Regions from separate parts of the Streptomyces sp. NPDC040589 genome, predicted to be linked through region 3. Evidence: riboswitches for the same ligand, from Rfam matches in the RefSeq annotation. Region 3 holds a riboswitch; each other region holds the start of a gene.
The links. A riboswitch is a leader RNA that binds a small molecule or an ion and turns the genes downstream of it on or off. The one in region 3 is predicted to bind cobalamin.

Region 1 (2,250 bases), 990 kb from region 3:
CGGCAGCGAGCGGCGGGCGTCCGCCTCGGACACCGCGGCCGTGCGGGCACGGACGGCCGGGTCACGGGTGATCGGGGAGTTCGCCCGGGAGAACAGGTCCGCCCGGTTCGCGGCGAGTTGCGCGCCGATCGTGTCCGTGCCCCGCGCGAGACCGCGCGCGAGGGTGACGATCTCGGCGGTCTTCTGCTGAGCGAAGGCGAGCCAGCGCAGGACCTGTGGCTCGATGTCCCGCTCCGCCCCCGTGTCCAGCGGCACGTGCAGGAGGGAGCAGGAGGCCGAGACGTCGACCCGGTCGGCGAGGCCCAGGAGCGTGCCGAGCCGGGAGAGCGAGGCCGCCAGGTCATTGATCCAGATGTTGCGGCCGTTGACGACACCGGCGACCAGCCGCTTGCCCGGCAGACCGCCGACCGCGGCCAGATCGTCCAGGTTGGCCGCCGCCGACTCCGTGAAGTCCACCGCGAGTCCCTCGACCGGCGCCTTCGCCAGCACCGGCAGGGCGTTCCCGAGCCGGTCGAAGTACGAGGCGACCAGCAGTTTCGACCGGTCGGTGAGGGCTCCGAGGTCGCGATAGGCGCGCTCGGCGGCGTTCAGCTCGGCCGGGGTCCGGTCCTGGACCAGGGCCGGCTCGTCCAGCTGGACCCACTCGGCGCCCGCCGCGCGCAGGTCGGCGAGGACCTCGGAGTACACGGGCAGCAGCCGGTCCAGGAGCGTGAGCGGCTCGAAGTCCGCGGGCACCCCCGGAGCGGGCTTGGCGAGGAGCAGATACGTGACGGGGCCGACGAGGACGGGGCGCGCGGTGTGGCCGAGCGCCAGCGCTTCGCGCAGCTCGGCGACCTGCTGGGACGAGTCGGCGGTGAACACCGTGTCCGGACCCAGCTCGGGCACCAGGTAGTGGTAGTTCGTGTCGAACCACTTGGTCATCTCCAGCGGCGCCACGTCCTGCGTGCCACGCGCCATGGCGAAGTAGCCGTCCAGGGCGTCCGCCTCGACGGCGTCCCGGTGGCGGCCGGGGATCGCGCCGACCATGACGGTGGTGTCCAGGACGTGGTCGTAGAGCGAGAAGTCGCCCGTCGGGACCTCGTCGATGCCGGCGTCGGCCAGCTGCCGCCAGTTCGAGGCACGCAGGTCGGCGGCGGTGGCCCGGAGGGCGTCGGCGGTGACGCGGCCCTTCCAGTAGCCCTCGATCGCCTTCTTCAGCTCCCGGTTCCGTCCCTGGCGGGGGTAGCCGTACACGGTGGCCCGTGCTGCCGCGGCTGCGGGCTTGGTGGTCACGGAGATCTCCTTCGCGAGACGAATCCCTGAGATCCCGGCGACGGGACGAGAGCGCGAAGGGGTGACGAACCGGACGGAGACGACCTCGCGCGACACAGCGCGGACGTCCGCCTGGTAGGTACGCCGACCCGCCCTCGAGGTCACCGGAATGTCCGCGCACGGATCGTCCGCGCGCGGGCAGTTGGCAGGTCTTCGGACTCGCGGGCACGTCTCACCGTGTGAGAACACCTACTGGCCGTCGCTTCCCGGGCCCCTCGTGGGCCCAGTGCGTATGACGGCGGTCGTTCCCGCTCACCGCTGCGGGGCAGTCCCGGATTCCCACCGGGTTCCCTCTTGCGACGCATCCCGCCTGGCGGACGGGGCGAACCAGCTGCACCGCCAGCCTATACACGGGAAGGCCGCGGAAGCGACCCTCAGCCGCCGCTCACCGGCCGCCCCGCCGCCAGCGCGGCCAGCTCGTCCGGGGTGCGCGGGCCGGGCGCCGAACCGGTCAACAGCCCTTGCGCGCGCAGAAGGTCCGCGGCGGCGGCACCCCACGGCAACCGCAGTCCCGCCTGCCGGAGGAGGTCGGTCCGGGCCAGTGCCGTCGGCGCCGGAGCGAGGTGCACACCGTCCGGGGTGAGGAGCGCCGCGTCGTCGGCCCAGCGCAGGGCGAGATCGACGTCGTGAGTGGCCATCACCACCGTGGTGCCGTTCGCACGCAGCCCGTCGAGCGTGGCCAGGAGCCGTTCCTGGCCGTCGGGGTCGAGTCCGGCCGTCGGCTCGTCGAGGACCAGGACACGCGGCCGCATGGCGACCGCGCCCGCGATGGCGGTCCGCTTGCGCTGCCCGTAGGAGAGCAGATGGGTGGGCCGGTCGGCCAGGGCGGTGATGTCCAGGGCGGCGAGCGCCTCCGCCACCCGCGCCCTTACCTCCGTATCGGACAGCCCGAGGTTCAGCGGCCCGAACGACACGTCCTGCTCGACGGACGCCGCGAAC
Region 2 (2,250 bases), on a different contig from region 3:
CTGCGGCCGGTGAAGAGGAAGCCGATGCCTATGCCGGCGACGAGGCAGACCCCGACGTACCACCAGACGCCGAAGAAGCCCGACTCCGAGTCGTCCTTCTCGTCGGTCGCCGAGGGCTGTTCGGGGGCCTGCGGGGCCGGGCCCGTCGCGTTGAGCTGCTTCACCAGGTCCGTGCCGCCGAAGTCACGCGGGTTCGCGCCCGTCGCGTGCGCGGCGAAGATCAGCTGGGCGTAGGCGGCGGGGCCGCCCTGCCCGGCCCAGCCGGCGGAGTTCTTCTCCAGCCACCGCACGGACTTCTCGGCCTGCGCGGTCTCGCCCTGCGCGGCGAGTGCCACGACCGCGTCGGCGGTGTTGCCGTGGTCGGGCTGGGGGTCCGAGCCGGCGAGGGCGGACGTGAGGTGGTTGTCGTCCTCGGCGAGGGTCTGCGTGAGGTACGCGGCTCCGTTGCCGGCGGCCTGCTGTGGCGTGGAGGGGTTCGCGCACGTGGCGTCGGACTTCTTGCCTGCCTCCACCACCATGCCCTTGCCCAGGGCGCCGAGGACACCGGCCGCCGTGGCGTCCGCGTTGGCGGTCAGCTCGCCCTTCTTGTCGGGCTGGAACGCGAAGGCGCCGTCGTCGTCCCCGCCGCAGGGGAGGGCGAGCTTCAGCAGGGCGTCGTAGGGCGACTTTCCGCCCTTGTCGACCTGGTCCGGCTTCTCGCCCGCGGCGGTCAGCGCGCCGATGACGACGGACGTCGAGTTGGTGTCGCTGGCGCCGCCGGGCGCGTAGCCCCAGCCGCCGTCCTCGTTCTGGACGGACTTCAGCCAGCCGACGGCCTTGTCGGCGACGGCGTCCTGTCCGCCGAGCGCGGAGAGGGCCTGGACGGCGGCGGACGTGGCGTTGGTGTCGAGCATGGTCTTGGCGTCGCACGCGGCGGCGGGGTCCGGGCGGTACGCGGCGAACCCGCCGTCCTCGCACTGCTGCCGGACCAGCCACTCCACGGACTTGGCGGCCGGCTTCTCACCCACCGTGTCCTGGGCCAGCAGGGCGAGCGACTGGCGCCAGACGCCGTCGAACCTGGGGTCCTTGTCTCCGTACAGGGCGGAGGGGAACGCCTGGGACGGCGAAGGGGACGGAGCGGCGGCGGCCGGCGTGGCGGCGCCGATCACGGTGACGGCGGCCAGGACCGCTGCGCTGCGGCGGACGTTCATGATCGGCGGGTGCCTCTCCCTGTGAGGGAGCCGGGCAGCACGGGACACCCCGGCGGCTCGGCTCCGTATACCTCGACGGTGCCGTGCACCGGCAGGTGCCGGGCACGTGAGCCGGTCACGATCCGTACGGGGCGATCCGGCTCCCGCCTGGCAGGGCGGTTCACGGTTGCGGGTCAGCGCCGGAATTGCACCGGCTTCTCCCTGTACGGTGTGATGACGACCCGCTCACTGTACCCGCACGTAGGAAAACGGGCTGAGGGTGCTGTGCTTGCCGGGTAGCTTCGCCCCATGCCGACCACACCACCGGGAAGACTCCTCGGCTCGGGCCGCCGCGCCGATGTGTACGAGATCGACGAGGGGTGGGTGCTGCGGCGGGAACGGGAGGGCGGGGGTGACGCCGCTGCCGAGGGCGCGGTGATGGAGCATGTGCGGGCCCACGGCTATCCGGTGCCCCGGGTCTGCCCGACCGGCTCGCGCACCGACCTGGTGATGGAACGGCTCTCCGGCCCGACCATGCTCCAGGCCTGCCTGGCGGGCACGCTGGACGTCACGGAGGCCGGCTCGATCCTGGCCCGGCTGCTGCGCGACCTCCACGCCCTTCCCGCCCTGCGCTCGGCCGACCCGGCGGTCCGCGTCCTCCATCTGGACCTCCACCCGGAGAACGTGATGCTCACGCCCGAGGGGCCTCGCGTCATCGACTGGTCCAACACGGAGGAGGGCGACCCGGGCCTGGACCGGGCCGCCACGGCGGTGATCCTCGCCCAGGCCGCCGTCTCCGACGACTCGCTCGCCACCCCCGCCCGCGCCATGCTGGCCGCCTTCCTCGCCGACCCGTCCCCGCTCACCCGGCCCGCCCTGACGGAGGCCCTGCGCCGCCGGGCCGCAAGTCCGACCATGACGCGTGGAGAGGTTGAACTGCTGGACGCGGCCGAGGAGTTGATCCTGTCCGTGAGGCAAAACGGTTAACGTGAAGCTCCACGACCACACGCAGGAGCGTCCATGACTGATCAGGTGGAGAACTCCGAGCAGGAGCCGCTCTCCAAGATCGATACCTCGGTTC
Region 3 (2,250 bases):
ACGCCCTCGGCACCGCCCCGCCCGGCTACCGGTTGCTCCCGGCCCACCCCTGGCAACTGGACCTGGCGGGCGCGGAGCTCGCCGCCGCCTTCGCGGACGGGAGGCTGGTCCGGCTCGGCACGACCGCCTTCGACACCTGGCCCACCGCCGCGATCCGCACGCTCTACGCACCCGGGCACGACCTCTTCCTGAAGTTCAGCCTGGACGTGCGCATCACCAACGACATCCGCAGGCTGTGGCGCCACGACCTGCTCGCCCTACGCAGGACCGACGCGGCCGTGTGCGCCGCCTTCGACGACTTCGGCACGCTCGACGGCCCCCCGGCCTGGCTCGGCGACCGCGGGTACCGCACCGCCGACTTCGCCTTCGAGGCCCTGGCCGTCCTCGTCCGCGACGGCTTCGCCGGCCACCTGGTGCCCGGCGCGACCCCGCTGCTCGCCGCCGGACTCGTCGAGGGCTTCGACGGCAGCCCGCTCGACCGCGCCGCCGACCCCGAGGCGTGGTGGGCGGCGTATCTGGCGCAGGTGGTGCCCCCGGCCCTGGAGGCCTTCGCCCGGCACGGCGTCGTCATCGAGGCTCATCTGCAGAACACGCTGGTCGCCGTGGACGCCGACGGCCTGCCCGTGCAGGCGCTGTACCGGGACGCCGAGGGCGTGAAACTGCTGCCGGACGTCTCCCGGGAGGCCGGCTGGGAGCGGCTGGTGTACTGCCTGGTCGTCAACCACCTCACCGAGATCGCGGGCGCCCTCGCCGAACGCCACCCCGGCCTCGACCCCTGGCCCGCCGCCCGCCGCGAACTCGCCCGCCACGACCTGCCCGAGATCCCCGCCCTGCTCACCTCGCCCACCCTCCCCGCCAAGACGAACCTCCTGCTGCGCTGGACGGGCGCGGACGGCGCCGACGCCCGCTATCTGCCGCTGCCCAACCCGCTCAGGGAGGGAACGTGACCTGGGGAGCGCCCGTGCGCGGATGTACCCCTGCACTACCGCCGCGACCGTGCGGGCCGGGAACCGTACGGGCAGTGACCGGACGCCGGCGCCGTCGACGCGAGCCGCACGCTCACGAGACGGACTGAACCCGCGTACCGGCCGCATGGAATGATGGCCGGCGACATGGCGACGGCGGAACGAGGAAGCCGGTGTGAATCCGGCGCGGTCCCGCCACTGTGACCGGCATCGGCCCGGGAGCCAGGAGACTCACGCGGTCGCCTCCTCGACGAACCACCGGGGCGGATCTCCCCGGAGAGAGGAAGGGTGCGGCATGTCCGCAACCCCGGCCGGAGGGGTTCCGTGCCGCGTCGTCGTGTGCCGGGACTGCTGCTGCGGCACCGGCAAGGTGACCGGCGTCGACCACGCGGCCCAGACCGAGCGGCTGCGCGAGGCGGCGCCCGTGCGGGTCTCCGAGTGCCTCGACGTCTGCGACCAGGCCAACGTCATCGTCGTACAGCCGTCCGCCGCGGGCCGGGCCGCCGGGGCCCGGCCGGTGTGGTTCGGTCTGGTCAACGACCCGGCCGCGACCGAGGACATCGTCTCCTGGGTCCGCGAGGGCGGCCCCGGCGTCGCCCCCCTGCCCGACATCCTCGACCTGTACGCCTTCAGCCCGCTCGCGAAACGGCGCGCGGGCAGTTCCTGACCAGGGGCGGGGCCTCAGGACTCCTCGGCCGGCACGCACAGAACGGGGACGTTCGACAGGTGCAGCAGTTTGTGGGGGGTCGAGCCCAGCAGGGCCCCGCGCACCGGGCTCTCGCCCCAGGTGCCCACCACGATCACCCGGCCGTCATGGCGTGCCGCCGCGTCGATCAGCGCCTGCGCGGGCCGCTGGTCGATGACCTCGACGGCGCTGGGCACGCCCGCCTCGTCGGCGGCATGGACCGCGTGAGCGAGCGCGGTGTTCCCGGCCTCGCGCACGGCCGCGTGGTGGGCCGCGTACTCGTCGCCCGTGACGCCCGGAGCGGCGGCGCCGTAGACGATCACCAGCGGTTCGCCGTACGCCGCCGCCACCTCGATCGCGACCCGCAGCGCGCGCAGGGCGCCCGGGGACTCGTCGTAGCCGAGGACCACCGACATCTCAGGACTCCTTGCCGTGCTTGCCGGGGACGAGGTCGGGGTCGACCACGCTGGGGTGTTCCGACCAGAAGACGGGGGCCATCAGCCGCCACACGACCATGAGGATCACGCCCGTGATGATGATGCCGATCCCGATGACCAGCGGGGGACCGAGCCCGAACCACGAGACGCCGCTGTAGGAGTT

Region 1: another riboswitch for cobalamin. It lies ahead of metE (5-methyltetrahydropteroyltriglutamate--homocysteine S-methyltransferase); the one in region 3 lies ahead of ACZ58V_RS12245 ((2Fe-2S) ferredoxin domain-containing protein).
Region 2: another riboswitch for cobalamin. It lies ahead of ACZ58V_RS16825 (prenyltransferase/squalene oxidase repeat-containing protein); the one in region 3 lies ahead of ACZ58V_RS12245 ((2Fe-2S) ferredoxin domain-containing protein).

What each region holds. Positions count from the first base shown of each region.
Region 1 is NZ_JBVIWP010000002.1:178,658-180,907, reverse strand. It holds gene metE (5-methyltetrahydropteroyltriglutamate--homocysteine S-methyltransferase) at 1-1,272, opposite strand, end outside; cobalamin riboswitch at 1,439-1,658, opposite strand; gene ACZ58V_RS07815 (energy-coupling factor ABC transporter ATP-binding protein) at 1,686-2,250, opposite strand, start outside.
Region 2 is NZ_JBVIWP010000003.1:958,680-960,929, forward strand. It holds gene ACZ58V_RS16825 (prenyltransferase/squalene oxidase repeat-containing protein) at 1-1,190, opposite strand, end outside; cobalamin riboswitch at 1,303-1,443, opposite strand; gene ACZ58V_RS16830 (phosphotransferase) at 1,479-2,156, shown strand; gene ACZ58V_RS16835 (SAM-dependent methyltransferase) at 2,190-2,250, shown strand, end outside.
Region 3 is NZ_JBVIWP010000002.1:1,167,481-1,169,730, reverse strand. It holds gene ACZ58V_RS12250 (IucA/IucC family protein) at 1-947, shown strand, start outside; cobalamin riboswitch at 1,091-1,214, shown strand; gene ACZ58V_RS12245 ((2Fe-2S) ferredoxin domain-containing protein) at 1,261-1,632, shown strand; gene ACZ58V_RS12240 (universal stress protein) at 1,647-2,066, opposite strand; gene ACZ58V_RS12235 (APC family permease) at 2,068-2,250, opposite strand, start outside.